DNA from 3 places in the Heyndrickxia sp. NPDC080065 genome. Region 3 is predicted to be linked to each of the others. Evidence: riboswitches for the same ligand, from Rfam matches in the RefSeq annotation. Region 3 holds a riboswitch; each other region holds the start of a gene.
The links. A riboswitch is a leader RNA that binds a small molecule or an ion and turns the genes downstream of it on or off. The one in region 3 is predicted to bind S-adenosylmethionine.

Region 1: linked by a shared signal. The riboswitch ahead of ACQKP0_RS09750 (5-methyltetrahydropteroyltriglutamate--homocysteine S-methyltransferase) and the one ahead of ACQKP0_RS14210 (cyclase family protein) in region 3 are both predicted to bind S-adenosylmethionine.
Region 2: linked by a shared signal. The riboswitch ahead of ACQKP0_RS01765 (SDR family NAD(P)-dependent oxidoreductase) and the one ahead of ACQKP0_RS14210 (cyclase family protein) in region 3 are both predicted to bind S-adenosylmethionine.

Annotation. Positions count from the first base shown of each region.
Region 1 covers NZ_JBNNWS010000007.1:71,799-82,320, reverse strand. The annotation lists gene ACQKP0_RS09765 (hypothetical protein) at 1-248, shown strand, start outside; gene ACQKP0_RS09760 (hypothetical protein) at 257-544, shown strand; gene ACQKP0_RS09755 (sulfite exporter TauE/SafE family protein) at 693-1,469, opposite strand; SAM riboswitch class I at 1,796-1,907, shown strand; gene ACQKP0_RS09750 (5-methyltetrahydropteroyltriglutamate--homocysteine S-methyltransferase) at 2,009-3,139, shown strand; gene ACQKP0_RS09745 (hypothetical protein) at 3,386-3,958, opposite strand; gene ACQKP0_RS09740 (ParM/StbA family protein) at 3,968-5,149, opposite strand; gene ACQKP0_RS09735 (DUF4023 family protein) at 5,543-5,671, shown strand; gene ACQKP0_RS09730 (alpha/beta fold hydrolase) at 5,769-6,764, opposite strand; gene kynU (kynureninase) at 6,971-8,257, opposite strand; gene ACQKP0_RS09720 (PaaI family thioesterase) at 8,297-8,782, opposite strand; gene ACQKP0_RS09715 (GntR family transcriptional regulator) at 9,011-9,397, shown strand; gene ACQKP0_RS09710 (ABC transporter ATP-binding protein) at 9,394-10,290, shown strand; gene ACQKP0_RS09705 (hypothetical protein) at 10,277-10,522, shown strand, end outside.
Region 2 covers NZ_JBNNWS010000001.1:387,699-398,220, reverse strand. The annotation lists gene ACQKP0_RS01805 (substrate-binding domain-containing protein) at 1-241, shown strand, start outside; gene ACQKP0_RS01800 (malate synthase G) at 629-2,800, shown strand; gene ACQKP0_RS01795 (IclR family transcriptional regulator) at 2,873-3,661, shown strand; gene ACQKP0_RS01790 (protease inhibitor I9 family protein) at 3,683-4,117, opposite strand; gene ACQKP0_RS01785 (YdeI/OmpD-associated family protein) at 4,477-5,154, shown strand; gene ACQKP0_RS01780 (methyl-accepting chemotaxis protein) at 5,259-6,992, shown strand; gene ACQKP0_RS01775 (S-ribosylhomocysteine lyase) at 7,074-7,541, opposite strand; gene ACQKP0_RS01770 (Na+/H+ antiporter NhaC family protein) at 7,612-8,955, opposite strand; gene ACQKP0_RS01765 (SDR family NAD(P)-dependent oxidoreductase) at 8,981-9,745, opposite strand; SAM riboswitch class I at 9,944-10,052, opposite strand; T-box leader at 10,304-10,522, shown strand, end outside.
Region 3 covers NZ_JBNNWS010000010.1:200,528-211,049, reverse strand. The annotation lists gene ACQKP0_RS14270 (GNAT family N-acetyltransferase) at 1-455, opposite strand, end outside; gene ACQKP0_RS14265 (hypothetical protein) at 491-832, opposite strand; gene ACQKP0_RS14260 (NUDIX domain-containing protein) at 1,137-1,583, opposite strand; gene ACQKP0_RS14255 (DinB family protein) at 1,721-2,200, opposite strand; gene ACQKP0_RS14250 (DinB family protein) at 2,401-2,856, opposite strand; gene ACQKP0_RS14245 (GyrI-like domain-containing protein) at 2,889-3,365, opposite strand; gene ACQKP0_RS14240 (helix-turn-helix transcriptional regulator) at 3,697-3,900, opposite strand; gene ACQKP0_RS14235 (hypothetical protein) at 3,901-4,203, opposite strand; gene ACQKP0_RS14230 (DMT family transporter) at 4,687-5,574, opposite strand; gene ACQKP0_RS14225 (GNAT family N-acetyltransferase) at 5,794-6,222, opposite strand; gene ACQKP0_RS14220 (NUDIX hydrolase) at 6,578-7,048, opposite strand; gene ACQKP0_RS14215 (hypothetical protein) at 7,127-7,357, opposite strand; gene ACQKP0_RS14210 (cyclase family protein) at 7,712-8,449, opposite strand; SAM riboswitch class I at 8,528-8,627, opposite strand; gene ACQKP0_RS14205 (hypothetical protein) at 8,836-9,396, opposite strand; gene ACQKP0_RS14200 (NUDIX hydrolase) at 9,504-9,941, opposite strand; gene ACQKP0_RS14195 (DUF2268 domain-containing putative Zn-dependent protease) at 10,159-10,365, opposite strand.

The sequences.
Region 1 (10,522 bases), on a different contig from region 3:
ACAAAACACTAAAAATAAGCATTCAATCTGAAGATGGAGATAATATTAATGTTAATTTACCGATTAAGTTGATATTATCCCTATTAAAAGTGGGACATAACATAGCAAAATATGTTCCTGATGCGGAAAAGTACATGAAAGGCATCGATATGGATTTGTTAACAGGAGCCATTGAAAATGAACTAGAAGGGCAAATCGTTGATATCCAATCTGCAGATGGCGATAATGTATCGATTATTATTGAGTAGGTACTCCGATGATTAAAGTAAAAATAAAAACAGAGGGTAAAACATGGAACATCCCCCTGCCTTATGCCTTATTAAATATTAGCACATCGATATTATGCTCAAAATTTTTATGGAGAAATATAGACAAACAGATTAATAAACATGCAGAAAAAAAAGCTGTTCGTTTCTTACCTTTAGATCAGAAAATAATGAAACCCCTTCTTAAAGAACTCATTCAAGAATTAAAGAATTATAAAAATCATGTACTAATTGATATAAAAACAGAAGATGGAACAGAAGTCATCGTAAAATTGTGACGGTGTCAGGCACCGCTCGTGGACAAATCGGATATTTTTCCACTCCACACGGACATTATTCAAAATATTGGTATTTCAGAACTATGAATGTCCACCTGGAGCGGAAAAAAACAATAAAAGTCCACGAATGGTGTCAGGCACCATTATTTTATAATATACCGATCCAAATCTTAATAGCTGTTGCTAAAATCATGACTGCTAATATGATTTGGAGAATTTTTGTGTTAACCCTTTTCCCTGTGGTTGCACCTAGTGGTGAAGCAATTAAGCTTGCAACGACCATAATAATCGAAGGTAGCAGCTCAACTTGACCTGTTGAAAGTTTTCCAGTAATCGAACCAATGGATGAGATAAATGTAATTGCGAGAGATGAAGCGATGGTCATTCTTGTTGGGATTTTTAACACTACAAGCATTATAGGGACTAATAAGAATGCTCCACCTGCTCCGACAATACCAGCGGCTATTCCAACGAGTAAAGCTAGTAAGGAAGCGAGCCATTTGTTAAATCTCACTTGGTCAAAACGCTGATCATCGATTCCCCTTTTAGGTATAAACATCATAACAACTGCAATTAAGGCAAGTATGCCATAGACTAAGTTAATGCCGCCCTCTGTGAAAAATTTTGAAGAATATCCCCCGATAAAACTGCCGATTAAAATACTAATACCCATGTATGCAATTAGTGATTTATTTAGAAAACCGCCTTTTCGATAGGCCCATACCCCGCCAATCGTAGCAAAAAACACTTGAACAGCTGTTATTCCTGACACGGAATGTGCGCTAAACTGGGCAACTCCCAACATAGCTGGTATATACAACAACATTGGATAATTAATAATGGCTCCACCAATACCTAGCATTCCCGAAATAAAGGATCCAACAAAACCGATAATAAAAATTGTAATAATAAAGCTGAAATCCATTGTTGCTCCTCCTTAAAATGCATTGTTAAATATCAGATGAAAAGCAAACCTTGAATGGTCCCCTTTTCATTATCCCTTTTTTATCCAAAATTTCAATACACCATTATCGTTTTCATGCTTCAATAACTCATGCCCACCAAACTTGACCATGTAGTTAAGTCATTTTTTGAGCATTCTTATACCCTGCAAGGTATTCCACCAACCATTATTTTTAATAAAATATTTAGTATTTATTGCTAAATTCAAAAGACTAGCAACCCTGATGGTTGACTATTTCAAAATTAATATAATATGATAAATATTAATAAAATTAAATTTTATAGTTTTCCTTATCAAGAGAGGTGGAGGGACTGGCCCTGTGAAACCCAGCAACCACTGTTTATTTAAACAGAATGGTGCTAAATCCTTTAGAACTATTTATGTTCTTGAAGATGAGGAAGAGACTTTGTCAATAAGCTCTTCCTTTTTTAAGGAAGAGCTTATTTATTATTTATCGTTTGTTCTTAATATCATATATTTTTTCAAAGGAGAGAGAGACAATGGTTCAAAATGTAGAAAACGTAAAACACACTTTTCAGACAATCACTCCACCTTTTCGTGCAGATCAAGTCGGGAGCTTATTAAGGCCTGAACGTGTAAAACATGCCCGTTTGCAAAAAGCGGCAGGAAAGATCACTGCTGATCAATTAAGGGAAATTGAAAATGAAGAAATTATTCGTATCGTTCAAAAACAAAAGGAAGTCGGCCTTCAGGCAGTAACTGATGGAGAATTAAGGCGAGCATGGTGGCATTTTGATTTTCTTGAAAACCTTGATGGAGTAGAAGGCTATGATTCGGAAAACGGCCTACAATTTCATGGAAAAACAACAAAGGCACATTCTGTTAAAGTTACAGGAAAAATTGATTTCACCAATCATCCAATGCTTGATGATTATAAATTTTTGCATAGCATTACTGGAGACAGCATAGCAAAAATGACTATTCCAAGCCCAAACATGCTATTTTTTAGAGGGAAAATAGCAAAAGAAGTTTATCATGACCAAGAAGAATTTTTGCATGACCTAACTATTGCCTATCAAAAGGCAATTCAAGCCTTCTATGATGCTGGCTGCCGATATTTGCAGTTAGATGACACATCATGGTCTTCATTTTTCTCAGAAGATGGTGTTAGAAAAATCCTGGAAAAAGGACAAAATCCTAAACAATTACAACAATTTGCTGCAAGAGCTATAAATGAATCCATCGTAAATCGACCTGATGATATGAAAATCACTATGCATATATGTCGGGGGAACTTCCGATCCACATGGAAAGAGTCCGGCGGATATGATGCGGTATCAGAAATATTATTCGATGGTCTAAATGTAGATGGTTTATTCCTCGAGTTTGATGACAATCGATCCGGCGGCTTTGAACCACTACGATATGTGAAACGCCCTGATTTGCAAATTATTCTTGGATTAATCACTTCTAAGTTCGGAGAACTAGAAAATCCAGGTGATATTAAGCGTCGAATCGATGAAGCTTCAAAATTTGTAAACTTAAATCAATTAGGGCTGAGTCCACAATGTGGATTTGCATCGACCGAAGAGGGGAATATTCTTACCGAAGAACAGCAATGGAATAAACTTCGTCATGTAATCGAAATTGCCCATGATGTTTGGAAATAGAAGTGCGAAAGCGCCTCGATCATCCTAGGGCAAAAATGTTCCGGGAAAATCAGCTTTTGGATTTTCATCAATGAAGTCCGCTCTTTAACTTCATTGGGAAAGTACTAAAGCAGACCTTCCTCGGTAGCCAGTTTCTGACCTCGAGGGGCTAGGAGCTGGACATAAAGGAATTAGGTTTAGTCTGTACAAAATTATAGATCTAATAAAATGTTGTCAGGTATCAATGATGCCTGACAACATATTTTTCTATTTATTCATTTGTGCAAGAAAGTCCCCAAGAAGATCCTCAATGTCTTCTGTTTCTTCTTTTACGGAAGAGATTTCTTCTTCTTCTGTAGCTATATGCCAATCAAAGTTTTCTAAATCGTCATCCTGAACCACTTTTTCTTCATCAAGCTTCGGTTCATAATGTTCCATTCTCATTTCATTAATATCTATTTCACCATCAGTAGACTCTTCCATAAAATATGGGTAATCATCCACTTCTACTTTATTTAAGGAAGCGATCAGAGATGCGGTTCTGACAGGGTCTGTTAATAATTGATAGACAATGCTGCCTAACAAAGCCTGAGATTGTTCGTGTTTTAACCAATTTCGCTGTGCTTTGTTTAGACCTTTAGGTAATGGGATTGTTAACGTTTCTCGGTGTTTTGATAAAGATTGTCCAACCCCAGTCATTACAAATTCAGCGATTTTACTTGAAAAATTTCTTCTTTCAGTTTCCTTTAGCTTTTCCAAATGTCTTAAAATATGGTCTGGTGTATCAGAGGGGATTCGAAATGTGATTGGCTGTCCCCGCTTCATTTCTATTCCTTTCATCTAATCACCTTATTTGGTTTTGGCTAATTTTTTTTCTTCTTTTGGCTCATCTTTTTTATTTTTTCGAGTAAAGTCCGTAATTAACTTATAATAAGCATTTACCATCATCCAAATACTTTCTTTTTCATCTTCAAAAAAATCGATATTATAGCCATCTAGATTATTGTTCATCGTTTTGAGATAGTCCTTTAAAATAATTGAACCACCACCTATGAAATAACAAATTTCTGTTTGTGAATTTTTTTGCCAAGTATTCCTTAAAATACGGTATTGCTTTTTAGCTAAATCAAATAAAATTCGATCCACTATATCGTGAACGCTTGTCCGGCTTCCTTTGACCATGATGTGGTTACGATCATTTTTCTTCGTAATGATTTCAACAACATCTCGTCTGCTATCAAGCTCGACACCATGTTTAGACCTAATTTCTTCCCTTATTGATTCAAGAGACTCTGAAACACCTAAGTTATACCCTTGAGCTTTATCATCATCTACTTTGCGGTTTTTAATAACTGCAATATCTGTTGATAAGCCTCCAATGTCTTGAATGAGGATTCTTTTATCAATTAATTCCTTATTAATAATATTTAAATTGTTATCCATCACAAGATTGATAAAAGCAGCAAAACCTTCTGGATATACTTTTACTTCCTCAAATTTGATATTTACCTTTTGACCTTGATATCTCGGGGTAACTAAAAATTCAACTTGATGAACAGATCCAAGCAAACGAGAGCGGAAACCAACATCTTTTCCTTCCTTTACTTCCCTAAGTGGAAGGCCGGTACCTAAAGTATAGTTTGCTTCAATGACATGATTAGAACGTTTAAAAATCTGGGAATTTTCTTCACTAACCGCATCCAAGGCTAAGCTAGCAAATAACATAATAAGTGTTTGATCTTCCTCTGATTTACTGCTTCCTGGGTCTAATTCGGTTGAATTATTGCTCTTTGTCGCGAGGTGCCCTACACGGTAAATTGCATTATTATCTTTTAAAATGGGAGAGTGGACACGTATATGTATTCCATCAATGGGATTTTGTTTATCTAAATCTTCTAAACCAATAATTGGGCGATCCTCTATATCCCTAGCAACTACATTAGGAATATTTATTTCTTTATCTAGTTCTCCAAATATACCTTTAAGAGAATCGTTACCTACATCAATTGCTGCAATACGTGAATTTGTCAAATGAATCATCCCTTTCACAATATGTCGAATAAAAGGTTATTAGATCTAAACTGACCCGTCAATGAATCATGAACATATATCACGAATATTTATAAATAGACATGCATTTGTAATCTTGTATACGGATTTGTAAACATAGCGGGATAAGGACTAAAAAATCCTTATATATCAATATGTATACGCATTTGTGTACAAGTATACATTTCCGTACACAAATGTATACAATATGTGTACTTGTTTACAAATATGTATACATATTGCTTTTTCAATAAAATTTCAGCAATCAGAAACCATTTCTAATTCTAAAGGTCCTATTTATTTTTCACTCATCTGCATGATTTAAATACAGATGGAAAAAGTAACAACGAGATTCTATTATAGGAGGATGAATCAATGGAAAACACACATGATTTTGTAGAAAAACTCCACAATGATCAAGAAAAAGCTGAACAAAATAGAAAACGGGGTAAAGGCAGTCCTGGCAAGAAATTACCGACTAAACAACACGGCACAAATAAATAGTTCTTCATAAAAAGGAAGAGTGTCCCATAAGTGTCCGCATATTGCAGTTGGGTCACTCTCCCTTTAATTAAATCAACACTTTCTAACCTCTACCGGTTTAAGTATTTACTTCTCTACTCCATTCATTAGCAGTATCAAGAATAAATCGGTTAAAAGCTTCACTTTCCTCAAACATAGGTGAATGTGCAGACTTCTCAAACCACACCCATTTCTTAACGGGAGCTTGAAGATCTTTAAAAAAGGCTTCTGCTAATACACTTGGTGTAGTAAAATCATGGCGACCGCAGCAGAAAGCGATAGGAACTTGAAGGTTTTTATTCGACTTAAATAGATCAAAACAGGCTAATTCTTCTTTTAATAATGACGTTGAAAAAAATTTCCCTCTCATCCATCTAATAAAATCAAATAAACGATATTCAGTACTTTTTAATATTGGCTTGAATAATAAACCCGCAAGTTTCCCGTTATGGACTAAACCTACTTCAAACTCCTGCAGCCATTTAGTTAATATCCAATCGAAACATAACTTATTCCATGGAGGTGGCCCAATTCTCTTAAGCTCAGCATAGGCCTTTTCATTCCCAATCTCTTGAGACTTTTTAAGTATAAACTCATATGAAACTCTATCATTTTCAGTCCAACTAATAACTGGAGAAACAGCAAAAAAACCATAAAAAAGCTCTGGATGACGACTGGTAGCCAAAAATGAGAGAATAGCTCCAAACGAGTGACCCAGAATATAGACTTTTTCTTTTGAAAAACGCAAACAAAGTTTTCTAACGATTTCAACTAGATCTTCCACCATTTGATTTAACGTCATCGAATCATTAGGTATGTTTTTGGAAAAGGAAAGTCCAGTACCCCGTTGATCCCAGTTAACAACGAGATATTCCTTTTCAAGTTCCCTAGTAAACTGTCTTATATAACTAATTTGTGCTGCACCTGGCCCGCCATGAACCCAGAGGAGGATCGGTTTACTTTGATCCCATCCGCGTAATAGAAGCCATTGTTCAACACCGCCGATCGTCATCGATTCAAGTGAGGATATACTATTTGGTGCATTCTGTATAGCCGGGGTTCTACGAATGAACATAATCCTCACCTCCTAAATCGATTTTAATACCCACATTTTAAAGTTAAAAAATAGTATTAACAACTTTTAAGCTTCTACAAAACAGTGAGTACAAAAAACTTAAGTATTTTCATTAATTTCGAATGATAACAGAAAACAGGAGAAATTACTTCCTCCCGTTTTATAAAGATAATATTTTCTAATTCGTTTATTCCTATTCCCCTAAATTAAGCCACAACCTCACGCTTATTCTCAAACTGTTTATACTGCTCTTCTCGCATAATCTGGTTCAGAATTTGGACTGAATTCCAAACTTCTTCATACGTATTATAAAGAGCAACTGGTGCAAGACGAATTCCGTTAGGTGTTCGGAAATCCGGGATAACCCCATTTACTTTTAAAGCCTTGCAAATTCGTGCAGCTTCTTTATGCTCTAAATAAATATGCCCACCACGTCTATAATCATCCATAGGATTTCCAATTGTGAAACCTTGATCCTTTAGATAATATGCAATGAGGTCCATCATATATCGTGTCATATGCAAGGATTTTTTTCGGATATTCTCCATACCCGCTTCCTTGAAAATGGCGAGAGAACCAATTAATGGTGCAACACTCAAAATATGCGGTGTTCCAATTTGATAAGCTCCGGCATTCTCTGCAGGTGTCAGTGTATGCTCCATATCAAATTGTTTATCTTTACGAGAACCAAACCATCCTGCTAACCCAGATGATTTCCCAAAATGCTTTTTATTTACATATAGACCACCAACACTGCCTGGACCACTATTTAAATATTTATAATTACACCAAACCGCAAAATCAACATCCCACTCATGAAGTTCATGCGTTATTGCACCAATTGAATGACAAAGATCAAAGCCAATTAATATCCCTCGTTTATGTGCTTCTTCTGTTAAACGCTTCATATCAAGAATTTGTCCGCTTCTGTACAGTACACTTGGTAAGACGACTAAGGCGATGTCGTCTGTCAATGCTTCAATAATATCATCTTCCTCAATTATTAACCCATCCTGGCTCTTCACTCGAACTAAATGGTCATCAGGATCAAGGCCTCTTAATTTAATCTGACTTTGCAGAGCGTAAATGTCTGAAGGAAATGTTAGTTCATCAGCAAGGATTTTTGCCTTCTTCCCCTTTGGCTCGTAAAAGGTTGCAACCATTTGATGAAGATTCGTTGTTGTGGAACCGCTTACGATTACTTCTTCAGACAACGCACCAATTAAGGGAGCAATCGAATCTCCTAATCGCTCAGATAAGTCAAACCAAGGATATTTTCCTTCTGTCCACCCATTAATACCAAACTGTTTCCACGAATCAAGTAATTCTAATAATGATTGTTCCGCCCTTTTTGACAACAATCCGAGAGAATTTCCATCGAGATAGATCGTTCCCTCTTTCATATAAAATTCATTTCGGAAGGCTGCTAAGCTGTCATGTTTATCTAATTGACGAGCATACTCAAAAGAAGCATCGAAGTTGTGATCATCCATTAGGTGGTTTCCTCCTATCAAAACATCTCTAAGAAAAAGTTAATCTTTTTTCATAAAGGTATTTGGCATCACTACAGCAATGACTTCTCCTCGAGCACAAAGTGTGTCTTCAGCATATACCTCTGTATCCACTTTCCACTTCTTTGGATGAATCTCTTGTATCGTCCCTATCGCTTTCAAAGGAACACCATGTGGAGTCGGTTTAACAAAATCCACTTTTAAAGAGGCTGTCACAAACCGAGGCGGTTCCGATCCATCTCCCACTTCATGTCCATTTTTCTGATGAAGCGCTATCGCCGCCGAACCAGTACCATGACAATCAATTAAAGATGCAATCAAACCTCCGTAAACAAAACCTGGAAGCGCCATATGCTCCGGTTTTGGTGTATAAATCGTCAATGTATTTTCCCCTTGCCAAACTGTTCGAAAATGGTGCCCCGCTTCATTCAAACGACCGCAGCCATAACACCATGCAAAATCTTCTGGATAATGATCTTGAATTGCGTTTTTTACTTTTTCTACCATAATTTTCCCTCCCTTTTCAGAATAGTATAACATATCAAAAATATGAGGTGGAATGGCTAAGCTTTAATAAATTACTTATAAATAATTTCTAGGGTAAATATGAAGTACTAATAAGTTTATTTCAAAAAAAACAATTAATAAAAAAAATTCCCTATTGTCAATTTATTCATTGTAATATATACTACATTACAACACTAATGCACTAATCCTCAGGAAGGAGGAAAAAGCTTGATATTAAACACGGATGGAATGAAGCCAATATATGTGCAAATTTCAGAATGGTTAGAAAATGAAATTCTCAATGGCAATTTTAAAAGCGATCAAAAAATGTATTCTCAGTACCAGCTTGCAGAGATGTTTACCATTAATCCAGCAACAGCTGCTAAAGGACTAAATATTTTGGCTGAAGAAAACATCCTCTATAAAAAACGCGGACTCGGTATGTTTGTTACAAAACAAGCGACTGAAATCATCCTTGCAAAAAGGAAGGGACAAACCTTGAAACGTTTAATCTTTGAAATCGTTAATGAAGCAAAAAATCTTAACATAGATGAAGAAGAATTAATCCAAATGATTCAAACCGCAAATAAAGAAATAAAGGGGGAAGGAAAATGAATGCCATTGAATGTCAGCATTTGATGAAAAATTATGGTCAAACACGAATCTTAAATGATCTTTCTTTTACCATAAAAGAAAATACCATTACAGGATTGATCGGAAGAAATGGGGCGGGAAAAACAACCCTTTTAAAAATAATCGCTGGGTTTTTACATGAATCTTCCGGCGAAATCACTGTATTTTCGAAAAAGCCATTTAATAATCTTTTTGTCTCAGCAAATACAATTTTCATCGATGATCAAATGAATCTCCCAGATTCATTACAATTAAAAGAAATATTAGAAGAAGCTAGCCGTTTTTATCCTAATTGGAATGCTGATCTAGCGAGTCGTCTATTTGACTATTTTTCACTCCATCCGAACCAATATCACAGCAATTTGTCCAAAGGGATGAAAAGCACATTTAATATGATTATCGGACTATCTTCACGCTGTGCATTAACCATCTTTGATGAGCCGACAACCGGTATGGATGAATCTGTCAGAAAGGACTATTACCGTGCCTTATTAAAAGAATATATTGCACACCCAAGAACAATTATTCTATCAAGCCATCATTTAAATGAAATAGAAGACTTACTAGAAGATGTATTACTTATCAAAGACGGAAAAGTTCTCTTACATTGTCCTATAGCAGAACTAAATGAGTTCGCAATTGGGTTAGAAGGGGCAAAAACATTGATAGAACAATGGACGGAGAGCAGTGAAATTTTGTATCAGAAGGAAATTAGTTCTAACACTATATACACCGTAGTAAAAAATAACTTTGCCCCTTTTGATCTTGATAATATGCAGTTAGCTGGAATCAAGCTTACACCAGTTTCTTCAAATGATTTATGCGTTTATTTAACGAGGAAGAATAAGGGAGGGATAGATGATGTCTTTAATTGAAATCCGTCAAACAGAAATTGTGAAAAAACAATATTTTTTCAAATTAAAATCGTATGCTCAATTTTTTAGCACGATGATGATTCTTCAAGTAATTAGCTTTTTTTTAGCAATTGGGGGAACGGACAGTTATGAAAGTGGTAGTAATTATTTTCGAGTTCATATCACCTACTACTCTGCAACCGCTATAATCTCATTGACCTGTTTATGGGCATTTATTTCAGCGATTCTTATT
Region 2 (10,522 bases), on a different contig from region 3:
ATCTACCGGAATTGCAGATGTGGGAGTCGGAAATGAAAAAGCTGCTAAAATCGTTGGGGTCGATTTTGTCCCATTAATAACAGAACATTATGACCTGGTCATTCTAAAAACACCAGAAAACGAACCACTCATACGGATAGTGAAGGGAATTTTATCTTCCGATTCATTTAAATCAGAAATCAAGTCTTTAGGAGATTATGATATTTCGCAAATAGGATCAATTATTTATGAAGCTTTTTAAATAGACATCTGTCTTGGTGCCTGTCCCTTGCAGTAAAGCATTAATCTGCAGAGGAATAGGCAACTTTATTCTATTTTTAGATTAGTAGAGTAAAAGTAAACTATAAAGGTCTTTTAATACGTCAAAAACTACAAGATTATTTGTGAAATACGGACAAAAAGTTCCTTTAGATCTATTATTTTGCCTGAACACGCAATCATGCGAAAACCATCGAAAAATATATCTGATAATTAATGAGTGGGTTTTGTAAAATTATTGAAATGTGAATAGGAACCATGTTATTATTTTTTTAACGAATTATCGGAACGGCGTTTCGTAATAACAAACAAAAAGAATCTCCTTATAACGCCTTTCCAAAATTAATGATATTTTAAGGAGGAATTAATTGTGAGTGGATATGTAAAAAAAGGAAATTTACAAGTAGCAAACGAACTCTACGAATTTATTAATTCAGAAGCACTGCCAGGTAGTAAAGTTGATCAAGAAGAGTTTTGGGCAGGATTTGGTACCCTGATTGAAGACCTGACGCCTAAAAACAAAGAATTGCTTGCCGAAAGGGAGGCATTTCAAAATAAAATTAATACATGGCATCTAGAAAATAAAGAATTTGATTTTAATCAATATAAAGCATTTTTGGAAGATATCGGTTACTTAGAGCCTGAAGCAGAGGATTTCAAGATAACAACTGAAGGAGTCGATGATGAGATCGCTGTTCAAGCCGGTCCGCAATTAGTTGTGCCAGTTAATAATGGCCGTTACGCCATCAATGCAGCAAATGCACGCTGGGGAAGCCTTTATGATGCATTATACGGAACAGATGTAATTAGTGAAGAAGGGGGAGCGTATCGAGAAGGAGGCTACAATCCGATTCGCGGTGAAAAGGTTATTTCTTTTGCAAAGGATTTCCTCGATCAAACAGTGCCATTGAAGAAAGGCTCACATAAAGACGTCGTTCAATATAGCGTATTAGAAGGTAAAATAGCTGTTACTCTTAGCGATGGTCATACAGTTGGATTAGCAGATGAGGAAAAGTTTGCGGGTTATCAAGGTGAATCCAATAAGCCATCTGCAATTTTGCTAAAAAATAATAAGCTTCATTTTGAAATCCAGATTGACAGAGACCATCCCATTGGTAAAACGGATGATGCCGGAGTAAAAGACATTCTTCTTGAAGCGGCCTTGACCACCATTATGGATTGTGAGGATTCTGTTACAGCAGTTGATGCTGAGGATAAGGTTTTGGTTTACAGAAATTGGCTAGGATTAATGAAAGGTGATCTGTCAGCTACTTTTACAAAAGGCGGCAAGACAGTGACACGTATAATGAATCCTGATCGCAGCTATGTCTCTCCTGAAGGAAAGGAGTTTCAATTATCTGGACGCTCGTTAATGTTCATTCGAAACGTCGGCCACTTAATGACAAACAATGCCATTTTAGATATGGATGGCAATGAAGTACAGGAAGGAATCATTGATACAGTTATTACTAGTTTGATTGCCAAGCATAGTCTATTAGGGAATGGACAATATCAAAATACAGTGAAAAATTCCATTTATATAGTAAAACCGAAAATGCATGGACCAAAGGAAGTAGCTTTTGCGAATGAGTTATTCGATCGGACAGAAGACCTGCTTGGATTAAAAAGAAACATACTTAAAATAGGTGTGATGGATGAAGAACGCCGTATATCATTAAACTTAAAGACATGTATTCGTGAAGTAAAGGATCGTGTTGCATTTATTAACACTGGTTTCCTTGACCGTACTGGCGATGAAATTCATACTTCAATGGAAGCTGGTCCAATGATCCGTAAAAACGATATGAAATCTGCTAAATGGTTGCAGGGCTATGAGAAATCAAATGTGAATAATGGTCTTATATCAGGCTTCCAAGGACATGCACAAATTGGAAAAGGCATGTGGGCGATGCCTGACTTGATGGAAGAAATGCTCAAGCAAAAGATTGGTCATGTGAAGGCTGGAGCAAATACCGCTTGGGTGCCATCACCAACAGCTGCAACTATTCATGCGCTCCATTATCACCAGGTTGATGTATCAAAGGTTCAAAATGATCTACTAAAAGAAATTTCAAATTTACGTGATGATATTTTACAAATCCCTGTTTCAGAAAATCCTGTGTGGAGTCCTGAAGAAATTCAAGAGGAGCTCGATAATAATGCACAAGGGATTCTTGGATATGTTGTCCGCTGGGTAGAGCAAGGAATTGGCTGTTCTAAAGTTCCTGATATTAATAATGTGGCCCTTATGGAAGATCGTGCAACACTGAGGATTTCCAGCCAGCACGTAGCAAACTGGCTGCATCATGGAATCTGTACGAAAGAGCAAGTTTTAGAGACCTTGCAGCGCATGGCAAAAGTGGTTGATGAACAAAATGCTGGAGATGCCGCATATCGCCCAATGGCTCCGGATTTTGACAACTCAATTGCATTCCAGGCAGCATGTGATCTTGTTTTCGAAGGTTATAATCAGCCGAGCGGATATACAGAACCGATCCTTCACCGCCGCCGTTTAGAAGCAAAGGCTAAATTTGGGCTGTAATTACAGGAGAAATAAATAGCAAATAATTATGCTATAATAACGGAAAAATAGGCTGTACCAGAGGTGAACGTTTTGGAAAGAGAGAATATGGTTAAATCTGTAAGTAGGGCCCTGGATATCATTACACTTGTCAGTATGAAAAAAGGCGGGTTGGGTGTTACAGAGATTGCTAACCAAATAGATATTAATAAAAGCTCTGTTTATCGAATTCTTTCGACTCTCGTTCAATATGGATATGTTGAGCAGGATAGTGAAACAGGCCGTTACAAGCTAGGCTATAAATTTCTGGAGATAAGCTCGAAGTTGCTGGAATCAATTGACTTGAGAGCAGAAGCAAGACCATTTTTACAGGTTCTTGAAAATGAGACGAATGAAGTTATTCACCTTGTTGTATATGATCAGGGTGAAGTCGTTTATATTGAGAAATTAGAAGGAAATGAAATACTTAGAATGCATTCGAAGGTTGGTAAAAGAGCGCCTATGCATTGTACATCTGTAGGGAAAGCTATACTTGCCCACCTGCCAACAAGTGTTGTATTAGATATTCTCGAGCGGAAAGGAATGCCTGTCCATACCGATAAAACAATCACAGATAAAGAAACCTTTCAGAAAGAGCTTATCAAAGTGAAACAAAAAGGATTTGCTCTTGACCTTGAAGAAAATGAGTATGGTATCGCATGTATTGCTGCCCCTATTTTTGATCATAGCGGGAAAGTCATAGCTGCAGTCAGCATATCTGGACCGACAATGAGGATGACAGAAGATAGATTAAATCAACTGCAATCAACCATTGTGCATACTGGACAGAAAATATCAGCAAGGCTCGGCTGGGACAGAGGGTCTGGTCCCATGTCCCACTAGGGACAGGGACCCCCCCTGTCCCTACATTGGTTTAAGTGGTGGCTCAAGATGGTACTCTTTATTTGCATAAATCGCGTCAATTTCTTTAGATTGCAGCAATGTTTTAATAGCAGTCCCTGGGAGTTTCATGGAAACTCCGTTAAATGCAGTTGTATAGGTATAAGTGATGGCGTATGGGATATGTTTTTGATCTAAAAGTCTTTTTAAATCTTCCTGAAAACGGGCGTGACTCTCTTCTACATCTATTTTGGCTTTTTCTAATGTTAAAGGAACGCCCTTTGCTTCTGCTAATGCAACAGCTGCTTTGGCTGGTTGTGTTTTAAAGTGAATGATAATTGAAATTGTTTTTTCGCTATTCATATCAATCTTTGGGTCAATGTATAAAGCTGATTTCATCACTTCTTCCCCCTCTTTTTTTTGCCTCTCTGTTACATCCTTATGATCTTTTAAATTCATATCTCCACACCCTACTAGTACTAAAAGAAAAATGAACAATAAAAAACGGTACCTTCTTACCACAGCTATAACATCCTTTCTCATATAGGATAATTATAGGCTTTCCCTTTCTTATTTATGTTAAATGATTTTTTCGCAGGGATTGTTAAAATCGCAACTAAAATTACGAAAAGTGTCCTAATAAATAAATACTTCGGAAAGTGGCGGGATTCCTGCAAGGGTTTGTAAATTGAATATAATTACTTATAAGGAGCAAAGGAATTTTAGATAATACGAAAACTGAATACACTAGTGTGACAATCACTTTGAAAATAATCTCTTATCAGGATAAGATGAAAATAAAAAAAGGAGTGTACCAGATGAATTCAACAAAAAGCATTATTGAAAAATTAAATTTAAATAAATATCCAACTAAACTGATTCTTCATGCCCCTGAAGATATTCAAGACTTTAATGGAATAGAATATGATTCACAAATTAAAAAAGATAAATATGACCTTATTTTTATCTTTGTTTTCAGTTTAAACGATTATTCAAAGCAATTGCAGTCGGTCATTGACCAACAATTATTAAACGATAAAGGATATTTATTCTTTGCTTATCCTAAAAAGAACAATTCGCAATACCAAGAGTACATTGAGCGTGATAGTTTATTTAATGAAATACCGGTTAATGATGACGGGTATGTTCAAGGTAGTAGCCTTAAGTTTTCTAGAATGGTAAGCTTCAATGATGTTTTCACTGTGGTTGGGCTTAAATCAGAACGAAAAAAAGCGCCAAAAAATACTAGCACAAAAAATAGCCAGTGTGTTGATGACTATATTGAGCATGTTGAAGATATAAAGAAATATTTAAACAAAAATGAGGATTTATTAAATACATACAGCCAGTTAACCTTTGGATATCAAAAGGATTGGGCACGTTATGTATATAGCGCTAAAAGAAAAGAAACTCAGGAAAAGCGACTGCTAGAAATGGAGAAAATATTAGGAGAAGGCTATAAAACCATTGATTTGTATCGAAGAAATAAGAAATAATTGCGGGACAGTGGACCAGACACCGTGTCCCACTAAAGTTCTACATCTTTCTATCCGATATATACATTGAGAGAATGTGAAAGCTAAGAAAAGAGGATAGGAAGATGAGATCAATTAAAGGGAAAATCATTAGTACGACATTATTACTTTTAGCCATTCCTGCACTAATTGTTGGTCTGGTAGGTTATTTTCAAGCAAAACAGCATCTGACAGAGTTAGGGGAAACTACATTGAAAAATGGTGTAGAAATGAGCATTCGAATGATAGATGGTCTAGATAGTGAAGTAAAGGCTGGGCATTTAACTTTAGAAGAGGCACAAGAAAAAGTGAAAACAGTCCTTATTGGGCCAAAGGGTGCTGATGGAAAAAGGGAAATTAATAAACAAGTGAATTTGGGCGAAAATGGTTATTTTTTTGTCCTTGATGAAAAAGGTTTTGAAATTGCTCATCCATCATTAGAAGGTCAAACCGTATGGGATAAAAAAGATACAAAAGGAAAGTCTTTCTCACAGGAGATTATTAAAATGGCCCAATCTGGTGGAGGATTTACTTCATATTATTGGAATCTTCCAAATGATGAATCAAAAATTGCTGAAAAAATTACTTACAGTCAGCTAGAACCTAAATGGGGCTGGGTGATCATTGGCAGTACGTATTCGAAGGATTTCTATAAGTCTGCGGATATTGTCTTATATTCGTTAATCATTACATTAGCCATTTCTATAATTGTTGGAGCAATTATTACTTTATTATTCTCAAAACATATCGCAACTCCGCTAACAAAGATGACTTATGACTTAAATGAAGTCAAGGATGGAAATCTATCGATAGAAATAGTTCGTAATAACCGTAAAGATGAAATTGGGCAATTAAATAACACGTTGAATCAAACGAAAGATAATTTACAGCAAATGGTGAAAAAGATTGCCCATGTTTCAGAAACTATTTCAAATCAAAGTGAAGCATTGACGCAAAATACTGATGAAGTAGGAATAGGTGCAAAGCAAATTGCAACTACCATGCAGGAAATATCTAACGGAGTTGAACAACAAGCTAATTCTTCTACTACTTTACTGGAACAAATGAGCGATTTTTCTCAAACGATTATGAATGTAGCTGTTGAAGGAGAAAATGTAAAAGAAGAATCCTCTCAAATGTTAAAAATTACCGATGAAGGTAATGAAAATATGATGCGCTCCACTGAGCAAATGAAGGTGATTGATCAACAAATCAAACTTTCATTAGAAATGGTAAAAGGATTAGACAATAAAACGAATAAAATTACAGAATTAGTAAAAGTGATCAAAGAAATATCTGATCAAACGAATCTATTATCTTTAAATGCAGCAATCGAAGCTGCAAGAGCAGGAGAAGCAGGAAGAGGATTCGCTGTTGTTGCTGAAGAGGTTAGAAAATTAGCAGATCAAGTCAGTGCATCTATTACAAATATTACTTCTATTGTGCAAGATATCCAAAATGAATCGAATCAAGTAGTAAGTACTCTTGAAGACAGCTACCAAAAGGTAGTATATGGAACCGATCAAATGGATACAACTGGAGAGGTTTTTGCAAAAATAAAAAATACAATTGATTCAGTGAATCATAAAGTAGAAAACATGGTCAGCTCAATGTTTAATATTTTGGATGGTTCGAAAACCATTAATGAGTCGATAGACACGATTGCTGCGGTATCAGAAGAAACAGCCGCAGGAGTTGAACAAGTAACTGCTACGATTGAACAATCAAGTAGTGCAATGGACGAAGTGGCAAGCAGTGCAAAAATGTTAGAAGAACAAGTAACAAACTTAAACAGTGTCGTACAGAATTTTAAATACTAGGGATAGGGCAAAAGCTAGCAGAGTCATTTTCCCAGTTGTTTAATCAATAAAAAATGGAAAGGGACGGTTCGACCGTCCCTTTTAATCTACAAAGATTTCTTTCCATTCATCTTTTTTAGCAAGTAATTCACGAGCGAGCTCTTGTGCTCCTTCAAGGCTGTGACTAGCTGCCCACCCACATTGCACCTCATTGCAAGCAGGAACTTCCTTCGCATTTAACACATCCTGTAATGTTTTTTCTAATGCATCTAGAATTCCATCATAATCATCATGGTTAATGACTGCTAAATAGAAGCCAGTTTGACAGCCCATTGGACTTAAATCGACAACATGATCAAGATGATTCCGAACATTTTCTGCAAGTAAGTGCTCAAGGGAATGAAGTGCAGGCATTTCCATATGCTCTTTATTCGGTTGTTTTAATCGAATATCATACTTATGAATAACATCTCCTTGTTGACCGTGAGTAACACCAGCTAAACGGACATATGGTGCTTTTACTTTCGTATGATCGAGATTAAAGCTTTCTACATTCATTTTTTGTACCATTTGATTTTCACTCCTAAATAATGTTTTTTGAATTATACGGATTTAAAAAAATTCTTCTTCTATTAACATATCATAAAGATTTTTCTTTTAAAGAAGTATTTCGATTTACTATTTTTTCTTTGCTTTGAAGCTTTGGATAACCAATTAGTATAGCCACTATCCCGCAAATTCCCATTAATATCGGATAGAATGAATAAGGGATAATGCTAACAGGCGAAATGGAAGCTAGACCTGCTGCAGCTAGCAGTTGACCGCCATATGGAACGATTCCTTGCCAGCAGCTGGAGAACAGATCGAGTATACTTGCCGACTTTCTTAAATCAATTTCATATTCATCTGCGATATTTTTCGCTAAAGGGCCGGTAATGACAATTGAAATTGTATTATTAGCTGTTGCAATATCAGTTACACTAACTAAGCCGGCAATTCCAAATTCGGCACCTTTTTTGGATTTGATCTTACTAGTTACGAAGTTTAATAGAAAATCTATTCCACCATTATGTTTAATCAATTCAACCACCCCGCCAATCATAATGGCTACAATGGCAAGGTCCTCCATACTCATGACACCTTTGGCAATCGTTTGTAAAAAGCCGAGAAAATCATATGAGCCATAAATCATTCCAATTATGCCAGCAAAAATCGTTCCTCCGAGTAATACAATTAATACATTCACACCTAGGAGTGCCGCAATTAGGACACCGATATAAGGAAGAACTTTAATGATTTCATAAGGATGTTCCCCACCTATATTTGCATGATTTCCATGTGTAATGATTCCAAGAATAATAGCTGTTAGAATGGCTCCAGGGAGAACAATAAAGAAATTAACTTTGAATTTGTCCTTCATTTGTGTATTTTGTGTTCTTACTGCTGCAATGGTTGTATCTGATATCATTGACAAGTTATCCCCAAACATAGCGCCGCCAATAACAGTAGCCATTGCCAATGCCATAGGAATATCTGTTTGTCCTGCAATTCCTATTCCAATGGGAGCTAGTGCAACAACTGTTCCCATAGAAGTTCCCATAGAGGTGGAGATAAAGCAGGCGATGACGAATAGTCCAACCATTAATAAATTTGCCGGAAGTAAGGATAATCCAAGATTGACTGTCGATTCAACAGCACCCATTTCCTTCGCAACACCCGCAAAAGCTCCTGCCAGAATAAAAATTATACACATTAAGATAATATTCGAATGCCCAGCCCCTTTACAAAAGATCTCAATCTTTTTCGATAAAGTTTCTTTCCTATTCATTAAAAGAGCAATGGCACCAGCAATGATAACCGCAACACTTAGTGGCATTTTTGAAAAGTCTTTTGAAAGAAGCCCTGTACCGATAAAAAGCAGTACAAAGATAAGCAAGGGTAAAAGAGCAAGCGCACTTCCTTTTTTTTCTTTTTGATTAGTCATTTCTCTTCCCTCCATTTTTTGATCATTAGTGCATCGTCATTCCACCTGTTACATTAATCCCTTGTCCTGTCATATAATCAGAGTATTTCGATGCTAGGAAAACAACGACATGAGCGATATCTTGAGGAGTCGCTGTTCTTCCTAATGGCACTTGTGAAATATCCTCATCTTTAATGGCTTCCGCGTTTAATCCTCTTAACTCACCTCCTATAATTCTTTCATTTTTTTTCATATCTGTTTCAACTATTCCTGGACAAACAGCATTTACATTTATTTGGTCTTTTGCTAATTCGATTGCCATTACTTTTGTAAAACCTAATACTGCATGTTTAGACGCAACATAGCTTCCCATTAATCGATAGCCATTTTTTCCAGCCTGTGAGGAAATATTAATAATTTTTCCACCTTCACCTTGTTCTTTTAAGTAACGTGCAACAGCCTGGCTGCATAAGTAAACTCCTTTTGCATTTACATCCATTACACGATCCCAATCGCTTTCTTTAATATCAACAGCATAATCCATGGAAGAAATTCCGGCATTATTTACTAAAATGTCTAATCTTCCAAAGGTTTCGATAGCTGTTTGTATCATTTCATTGACCTGTTCACTTTTTGTTACATTTGCCTGGTGGTATAGCAATTGCTTAGTCGATTGTTCAGGGTCTACGTTTAAATCAACCGCCACTACTTTCGCTCCGCAGTCTAAAAGTGCATGGATAATTGCTTTTCCAATTCCTTGTGCCCCTCCTGTTACAATGGCTACTTTTCCAGTTAAGTCCATACAATACATAATGATTGCTCCTTCTTTGAAATGTATTATTCATATTGGAATAATCGGATTAAAATGTAGGATAATTTCGATTTTGCCCTCTATTTTGTACAAAGCGAAGAAGAAAGTTAAAAATGGGACTATCTTTTCTGTTAACGATGGAGAAAAAGAAAAGGCCACTCAAAATAGAGAGGCCTTGGATAAACAAGTTCGAGTCCTCTCTTATCTTTCAAAACAAATGTTTTGCAGGATTTAGCACCAAATCACGATGAACATGAAAGGTTGCCGAGCTTCATAGGGCCAGTCCCTCAGCTACTCTTTATAAGAGATACAATATGAAATTAAATTTACATCCTATTTATATAAATTACACAAAGGTTTAAAAAAAGTCAATTTTATTTTAGTATGGATTTTATTAATACTATCACTATGCAATCGTAAGCAGATGAAAAATTGATTAATTAGACTGGGTTAATACTAAGATGTCAATAAAATAATGCTAAAAAAATTTATTTTGGGAGTTGACAATAAACACCTTATCAATATATAATTCAAAACAATAAATATTCGTTAATATAAGATTCGGCTATGAAAGGAAACAAGTAATGTTTTATCTCCCTGTTATAGAGAGCTGATGGTGGTGAAAATCAGTACAAAGATAAGCATGAATTACAATCCTGGAGCTTCTTTTTCGTAATAAAGAGATGTCTTTATGAAGGGAAAGACGGTCATTCGATCGTTAACAAGGTCAAGAGGTGAACGATATTTGTTCACAACTAGGGTGGTACCGCGAAAATA
Region 3 (10,522 bases):
ATAAAATCTTCCGAGAGTTCGTGGAATGATGGTTTTTTAGCTATAGTTTCATCGATTCTTATAAGTTCATAATTCGCTGGTAGTGGAGATAATAAACTCTTTAAATAGTTCCTATCGAGATGTTCCGGATTCTTAAAAAATTCGTACCTTTGAAACTTCTCAAAACTTCCTTTATGTACTTCTTCGATTCGATACTTCCATTCTTCTGTACCTACAATTGCTAGAGTATAATCTGGCAGATTGTTTAATAGTTCTTCAGCTTCCTTAGTGTGAGGGTTGCCTGCATAAAATACAAAGATCCCCACAGTAATTTGTGCAACTGTTGGTTCTTCGAGATTATCAGCCCACGCTTTTCCCATATGTCCTTGAAGACAAGAAAGAATAATTGTACTATTTAAATGCGCAAACATCGGCATAAGTTTTTTTCGTTCCTGTCCACCAATTTCAAAAATCATTCAATTCCCTCTTTCTTTATAAAAACAATAAATTCTTACCTAGTTAAATAGGCATTTTCCTTAAAGGTTATATTAATTTCTGGTAAATTACACATTTTGATTGTATTGGTAAAACGCCTATTTATCCCTGCTTTAATTTCTTCATACTTATCAGGTGATAGTGAAGATTGCCAAGCAAATTGAAAATGGAAAATATCATCTTTACCGTTTTTATCCAAGGGATTAAACGCCATACCATCTTTAGTTATTTGAGCATTTACTTGTGCAGCTAAGTTCAGGAATAAAACTTCAATAATTTTCATCTCACGTTCACTTAAATCATGGTTATTCATTATCACATTAATATCTACCATTGCAATTTTTATCTGAATCTCCACCTTTGATAAATTATAAATAGATTTCCTCTATGATTAAGCAATTATATGTATTCATACATAATTCCCCCTCTTCTTTATATATTCGACAAATTGTAATATTTTCCTTTTGTTTTCATATTTTTTCATTTTAGTTTTTTATATTAATCATATATCAAGTATATTCCTAGATTTATTTACTAACCCTAATACAAAAGCAACAAAACTGGATTTTTCCTGTTTTGTTGCTTTTTAAAGTGTTATAGTGATAGTTTTTTTTACAAAATAACTATCCAATTGTATTAATTTAACAATAAAAACTAAATTATTATAACCATTTTAATTTTTTTGCCTTCTCTTTAGCCATATTTAAAATCATTAATCTAGTTTCATTACCTTGTTCGATTTTTGTAATGATTTTTTCAGCAGTTTCAAAATTATAAATTACATAACCAGATTTCTCATAATCAAAAGTATAAGGTATAAACTTATTTGCCTTTACTAAGAACCAAACTGTATACGTATCGGTTGATTTCCAATACCACGATGCAAATGGAATCCTCTCAGAACATAGTGTCATTCCCACTTCTTCCATAGCTTCACGGTCAAGGGCTTCATCAATACACTCGTTTTTTTCAATTCTTCCGCCAATAGTTGTTAAAAGTTGCTCTTCTTCGTCCCACGCCATTACAATTGTTCCATTTTCCGTAATTGAAATACAATGTACACCCGCAATTCTTTTATCTTTTGGTAGATCAATTATAGAATTTAACATTAACATCTCACCTTTTTAATTCTTTTTCTCATCCAAAACTTCTTTTGTGATTTCCTAATCTCTACCTTATTCTGAATTATCTTTTTAAATAAATCCTTTTCGTTTGTTGAATAGAAAATGCGTTTTTATCCCCTACTTCAACAAAAATGAATAGATTTTAAGTTTCTTCCAATAAAGTTAGCAGATACAGGTTTTATTTCTATCTCTCTTGCCCATACAGAAAGTTGACCAATGTGATGGATTTCATGTGTAATAATATGATGTAATATATCATCACAAGTGTATTTATCTTCATCCCATGGGACACTTATAACTTTTTCTTTTAATTCATCTAAATTTGTATTTAATAAAAATTCAGATATTTCTTTTCGGTATGTATCTGAGAGAGATTTTACCTTCTCTAGTGTATTATGATCATCGAAATCGACTATTACATCTTCTTTGCCCTGAATACCACGAAGCCAACTATATTCCACATCGATTATGTGAAAAAGCGTATATAAAATACTTCCAACTCCACCGTTATGATCTTTTAGCAATTCCTCAGTTGTTATTTGATTACACCAGTCGAACCATTCATCTCTTACCTGCCAGTTATATTCAAAAAATTTTATCATTGGTAGCACTCCTATATTTAAATTGTCGTAATCTAAGAAACAATGTTTTATCCCAAAACTCCTTTTTTACCAAATTAATTCAACAAAAAATAAGAGCTGCCAATTTGTATCTGTAATACATCTTCAGCTCTTTACTAATCACATGAAAAAAAGTTGAATAATAAAAGTGTACAAAAACGCAACAAGATCTTCTGATTTCCTTAAGATAAATTGGTAGTTAGCCCTCTTCCAATTAAATTAGCAGAAACAGGACTTAATCCTAATTCTCTTGACCAAACCGACAATTGACCAATATGGTGAATCTCGTGAGCAATAACATGTCGAATGACTTCTGCATATGTAAAATCATCTAATTTTTGTTTTTCGATTTCTTTAGACCAGTTTTGAACAAAATCCTTGACTTTAAGTCTACAGTTATTAGACAATTCTTTTACGGAAGAAAGTGAAGGATAATCTTTGAAATTATAATGGTATTCAGGATTTCCTTGTAATCCATTAATCCAAGCTTGCTCCACATCCACTATATGAAATAATGTTTTCAAAATACTCCCAACCCCTCCATCTCGTGGGAGTATAAGTTCCTCTTCTGAAATATTTTCACACCATTGAAACCACTCATCTCTGACCTGCCAATTGTATTCAAAAAACATATACATTTGACTTACCCCCATACCCTATTGTATTTAAATTACTCTATAGTATCTAACAGCTCTACATCTAGATTTTCAGTATCATTCCAACTATAAAACTTTTCTATATGCCATTTATTTTTAAGTCTCAAATACTTGTTCTCTTCTATCCATGTATGTAAGTCATTATAGGCATCCATTATTTTATAATTAGGACCCTGATGTCTTATAACTGCATATCTTTGAGGTGGCACTGTTAAAGTTACCATATCAATTGGGATATCTTCGTACTCTTTCACTTCAACACAAACCCAATAACCATCTTCATCATCAGATTCATTTTCTACAACAAACGCTCCAAATTGTTTTAACGGGTTAACTAAATGTTTAATTTCATTAACTCGTTCACTCAACAGTAAAGACGCTTCAGGTATTTTGAATATATACTGGTCACCTGAACACAAAACCCGAAAACCTACTAACTTTAATTCATCAAGTTCTTTAATTGTCTTATTCTGTAATTTTGCTTCTGACATTTAATCCCCTCCGTAATGCAAATAATTAACTATTTCTATTATTAAAACTTACTTTTCACACTAATCTAATGTTACCTCTAGAAGTAACTTCTATAAAAAAGTGTATTAATCCTTCTTGGATTAGTACAACGGTCAGTTGAATAAAATTTGGGGTATTCGAATTATCGTGTTGAAAACATCATATTGTATATGTGTTATTTAAAGACCATGAATCGGATAATAGTGTGGAATATATGAAAGATGCATCTCCATATCAGTAATGTAGATATTTACATAGGTAACCAACACCCTGGAGTACATAAAAAGGACCCCGATTTGAGGTCAATTTTTATCATTTTCTAATAGCATTGTTTATGAAAAGTTCATCTACTGTGGTGTCCAGTACAGATGCTATGTTAAAAGCTAACTGTAAAGTAGGGTCATATTTATCATTTTCAATCGCATTTATTGTTTGTCTTGTTACATTACAAAGTTTAGCAAGCTCTTCCTGGGATATCTTTGCCGATTTTCTCAATTCTCTAATATGATTCTTCATTTAACCACTATATTTCTTCTTGTTATACAGTAGTGAGATTAAATATACAACCGAAATGGCTACAAGAAAGGTAAATGGATTCATACCCTTATAAGAACCATCTGACCAAAAAGTTAAATAAACAGATTTGATAAATTCAATTAACACTAAACCGATTACAATTGTAAATGCGTATGACTGGGCTTTAAGTTTAATGAAATTTCTTCTTTCATCCCCCAATTTGGGTAATGATGCAAGAGTAATTACAATTAGCAGGACACAAATTGCTAAAACAGCAAAAAACAATACAACCATCCAATTCATATTTCTATCTCCTCCCCATTAAAAAATGTAAAAAGAATTTGACATTTATTTTGTATCATTAGCTTCACAAATGTCAAAACCTTTTTACATTATATATTACCTATTTAAAATTTTTACTAATAGCAAAAATTTTTTAGAAAACAGCCTTTGTAGAAAAAGAAAAAGGCGTTACTCCATTGTCGAAGAAATGCCCTAATAGTTGAATATCATAAATATTTACTTATAGAAATACTTTTTGCTTTCTATATTTGGTATTTAAAAATAATCTTAATTCTGAATTATCTAGGTTCAACACAATCTGCCATTGCTACAAAATTCATAAAATATAAATCTAAAATTTGACTTGCTGACCAAGAGTTGTTGATTTTGTAATAGCAAAGTTTAGTATAGATCCGTTGAATAACTTAGGTTCTGGATATGCGTATTTGATATTTACATTCCTATTTACATCTCCATAGTATATTTTATATATATACTTCTGATTTAAAGCCAACCACCTCTATCTCTACTAACTTCTAGTCTTTTTTTAGATGTAGAGTTTGCTATAAAGACACCAGTTAAAATAATTAAAGCACCAAAATATCCCTTCACCCCCATATTTTCATGTAGGAAGATGTATGCGAATATGGCTGAAAAAATCGGTTCAAGTGAAAAAAGAAAACCAGTGCTTTCAGGTGTAGTGTACTTTTGAGCAATTGGCTGCATAACAAAGCCGTATGCAGAGCAGATGAGTGCTAATCCAAGTATGGCAAACCATTGAATCCCATTTTGGGGTAATACAGATGTTTCATAAATAACTGATCCTATCGTTGCAAATAAAGCAGCAAATCCGAGTTGAAATATTCCCAGTTGTAAGCTATCAACCTCTCGGATAAAATAGTTTGTTACTAAAATGTGGATCGCATAAAGGAAGGCTGCTATCAAACAATATATAGATCCAAACGCAAAAGTAAAATCATCCTCAATAGTAAGCAGAGCTAGACCAAACGAAACAATCGTAACTCCTAATATAATTTTTTTACTAGGCCATTTTCTTGTGATGAATGTCTGTAAAATCGGCACTAAAATCACAGTGGTACTAGTCAAAAAACCAGCCGATGAAGCATTTGTATTTTTAACACCATGCAAAAGAGCAAAGAAAATAGTGCATAGCAGTGCTCCAACAATAGCACTGTATTTCAATAATTTAACATCTACATGAATAATTTTTTTGTAAAATATCACTATCATCACGATAAATGCAATTCCAAATCGTAATCCAATGATTGTTAATGGAGAAATCGTATCCACACAGATTTTCATAAATAGATAAGATATACCCCACCCCATAGAAACAGTGGCTAATAAAAAGTTTGCTTGTTTTTGTGTCATAAATTAGTCCTACCCTTGCTTGTCGTATTACCCGCAGATCATCCTTTAGCTGCTCAAAGCAAAGTCACATTGAATGATTTAACTGATGGACCTTATATACTTAGTTTAATTTTCACCAAAAAAATCTTTTTCCAAAATAGCGTAAAAGTATTGGTCTATCCATTTATTTTGCCAAAATAGCTCTTCTTTAAAAACCCCTTCCCTGTTCATACCAATACGTTACATCAGGGCTGCAGAGCGTATGTTTTTTGAATTGCACATTCCAACCACTTTATGTGCTTCTAACTTTTCAAAAGCAAATTTTAATAATAGTTTAGCCGCATCACTTCCATGACCTTCACCTCTATATTCAGGAAGTATTACAAAACCAATTTCCCAGCTTTTCCTATAATCACTATAGCTCCATATTTGCGCTAAACCAATTGGTAGTATACTTCTATCAGCTTCTATAGATACTACAAAATCATAACTTCTTGGTTTTCCGCTTTCTTCGATTTTACTAATATACTTGTTACGGACTACATTTACATCAGTCTGTACAGATTCCTCAAAATACCATAATTTTTCATCACATTCAATCTTGCAAATAAAATCCATATCATGAATTGATATCTTTGACAATAATAAATTACCACTAGATATCTCCAAAATATTCCCTCCCTTTGTTCCACAATTGTTAAAGTAACCTTTTTCATTAATAAAAAGCGTATTACCTATTTGTTTACAATAAATTCATCACTAAAAAAATGATTATTTTAATTTGCTACGATACAAAGAACTGTACGTTAAAAACTTATAATAATTTTATAAATAGGTGGTAACTGGGATACAGTTACCACTTAATAGATATGTTACTTCCTATTAGAAAGTTTCAAAAGTACACCAACAGCATCAAAAAATATTTCATTTAGTTTATTTATTCATTGATTTATTTAAAATCCCCTTCAGCCTACCCAGCCCAGTTACAAATAAAATTATGTTGAATGAGTTTAGTAACTTCTTATTATTTATCCTCTAATCTTCCTAAAAGGTTATAAGGATCTACATCCCAAGTTTCATATGGAATAAAACTTGTTGCTCTTATAGAATCAATAGTCCGAGAGTTCATATGTGGACGAGTTATGTAATTATCAATATTATCTTCATTTAACTTTACAAATTTTGCCTCTTTTATCTCTTCTGCTTGAATCTTTATTTCCCCATCAACATACTTTGCTTTAAATACTATAGATAATATGTGCTTCGTTGCGTTGTAATAAACACCTGTAATTCCAATAGGTGAGATAACAATTCCAGTCTCCTCTAATACTTCCCTACACACAGCTTTATCTAATGGTTCCCCTTCTTCCACTTGTCCTCCAGGTGGTTCCCACGTATCAGAACGCCAATGTGTTTTAACTAATAAAGCTTCCCCATTCTCATTGGTAACATAAGCAGAAACTGCAATTATATGTTTTGGATTAAGACTACTCATTCTTATTATTCCCTCCTGATTTTTTTCTCTAAATACTCTTTTCTCCATCTTCAAGAAACCAGCCCCATAAAATAACCGTTAATTTCTTTTTCCAAAACCTACAAATGATAGACTCAAACCAATTAATATGATTATGTAAGCAAACTCTCCTAAGTTTAAACTATCATCTACAACAATGATTCCTCCAACTAAAATTAAGTTTAAACCGAGCAACATAAATTTTACCCCTGCTATATTACTTTTCCTCAAAATCCCAAAAATCACCAAACTTACCATTAACACAAAAAACATTCCAACTAACAAAGACATCTTGATCTCTCCTTATATCCTTCTTTAGTTGGTATATTCTATAAATTAATGATAATTCCTTTTTCAAATAAGATTGAACCGTTTAAGTGACTTGCTGCTGCATGTTTCTATACCGCTCCTAACATTCACCAATAAATTTATTGATAGAATAAAAGAACCTAAAAATATTCTCAATTTTTTTCCTCATGTTGCTTCCTTTATAAGAGAAATGAACAAAACAACAGACTAAAATAAATTAAAAGGAGCTTCCTAAAAGCCTTTTTGGCAATTTGGAAGCTCTTTTTTCTAATAATTTCTTTGGTCCTTATCAAATTTTTCTCAGGAACATATATTCTTTAGGTTCTTCTTGTAAATTTAAGGTAGAATAGCGAATGATCTTACTGGAAAGCCAGATGCCTTTTCTGGTTTTGGAACAATGTTAAATATGACCGCTCCTTTTGCCGGAAGCTGATCCAAATTTGTTAAAAGCTCAACTTGATATGTATCCTGCTCAAGTACATAGTATTCTGCTAACAGTGCTCCATTTTTTTGAAAGTCAATACTTGAATCAGTATCAAAGGTTTCATGACCGACCGCTTTAATTTTTCTTTCCTCAAATAAAAATTTCAATGAATCAACTGACCAACCTGGTGCATGATTATTCCCATCTTCATCTTTGTTATTAAATTCTTCTAGATTAGGCCATCGTTTACTCCAATCAGTTCGAAGAGCGACAAATGACCCTTCCTCGATTTTTCCATGATCTTCTTCAAATTTCAAAATATCGTCCACGGTTAAGGTGAAATCATGGTTTTCTGCGGCTTCCTTCGATTTATCAATTACAACAAGAGGCAAAATTAATTCCTTTAACTCTAATTCATCCAAATATCTCTTATTGCGGACAAAATGTATCGGTGCATCCAGATGTGTTCCATACTGCCCCGCAAATGTAAAACTTTGTGCAAGAAATCCATCATTATGATCAAATAATGTTTTAAAATCAGCTGAATCAAAAGCAGAAAAGTGCGGAGAATCAGGTCCAAAAGTATGGGTTAAATCAACCCAATGTTTTTCTTTCAATAGATTAATAGCTTTGATTAATTCACTTGCCATAATAAATTCCTCCTAATTTAAATAATAAAAACCTCTTCTTGAAAATAAGAAGAGGTTTTAGATTTACAATTAATACTCCTCTTATCTTCAAGCTATACGCTTCTGGAATTAGCACAGTACTTAAAAGCCTGTTGCTGAGGTATCAATGGGCCAGTCCCTCCACCTCTCTGGATAAGAAAATTACTCATATTTAATTATTTACAACTTTACATATGTCTAAGTTGAAAGTCAATTATAAATTTAAAAAATTAAAAATTATCTTAGTTAGAAATAACCATTTTCTCAAAATATATGACTAGCATATTTTTGAACATTATAAACATTTATCTTTAACACGGAAAAAGTTCTTATTACTCTAATCTATATTTTGGTCGTGATAAAAAACGTTACTGGGCAATCAACTGCAGCCCCTCTGTTAAGTCTTGATGGTATATCCAAGCGTTTTGTTCACGTGTTGTGGCACCTATCCAAATAAAATCCGGATTTGGCCCGTTTGCTCCATTGAATGTAACAATAAGATGTTTATATTTTTTAACATGATTAGATGCTATTTCTTCAAAAAATGATAATTGGGGGTTTAGTCTGCCGTTACCCCCCGTATATTCACTTCGGTATTCACTATATTCTGGTAAATCGTCATGGTGTTTTACTTGACTAAATGTAATTATGATATCTCTGTCTTCCAACACTAGTAAAACATATTCATAGGACAAGCCCGCATTTCGTACTTCAGCAATAATATTAAGTTCTGGATGTTGGTTCGCATGATGGTATATGGAGTCAAAAACATAGGAGGCACGCTGGCGGGAGATGAAATTTTTCTCTGTCAAGATTTCAGGTTTTCCTACCCTTTCCCTATAAAAGCGCGAAAGGCCTAGTTTAATACCCTTAATTATTATAAGCTTTTCTTGATCGCTAAGGTAAAATTCATGATGTAAATGATTCATTTCAATCACCATCCTCCATGATAATTCAAAACCTATATCTCAATAAGCTAACAACCCTCGAAAAAAACACAATCACAATTAATAAAATCAATTAATAAAATCTAGTCCTAATTAATCGTCTTATTCATTTTTATTTCAAACTCAGGTTTAGTTACAAATTCCATATATTTTATATCATTTTTAAAGTCCAAGTATGCTTTAAAACGTGTTTGAATAGCTGGTGTAGTAACTAATTCAAGAACTTTGTCCCTTGGTACCCACTCACTTTCTGATGTTTCTTCTGAAATACTTAGCTCTCCACCTACAGGCCTGCAAACAAAATCTAAAATTAATTTTGTAGGAACATCAGTTACACCGTCATACCATTTATGTATACCAGTATTAGAATAAACTCCAATTAATTGAGATACAGCTGTATCTATCCCACTTTCTTCTTTTACTTCTCTAATTAATGCATCCATTAGATTCTCCCCAACTTCCACTTGCCCACCTGGAAAAACCCAGCCACCATTATGTGTTTTTACTAAAAGTATTTCCCCCTTCATTATTTTCAACAATACCACTCACTGCTAATATATGTGTAGGCCAACTCATGTAATTGCCTCCTCCTGTATACCTTTTTAAATTCCTTTATTATGTATTCTTTTTCCTACTTTCACTAACCTGACTTTTCTATAAGACAAAAAATTCATTGTTAAAAGAATGTCCCCAGTAATTTATTTAGAACCACTATTTGAAATAGGATTAATAATATTCAATCACCTATTTTAACAACATTTGAGAGATCTCCTTTACCCAGTTGTGTTGATGTTGCCAACAATCCCACACATCATAAAATATTCTGAAGGTAACAAAAGTCAATTCTTCAAAGGAAATATTTTTACATTTTTCAAGATACCATTTAACTAAGTAATAGCCTAATGAATATCCTCCCCAAAAGGGTAATCCTTGTTCATCGTTTCCGAACATAAATAAATCAGTTGGACTTCCTTTATTTTTTTTGGTGTAATAACCAAATTTAAGTTTTGTATTCTACTGTATATATTCTCCTATACAACAATAAGTCCTGTTTTTATTAAAAAATAATCATGGTTAAACTACCCTGTCTTTTAGTAGAACAAGCAAT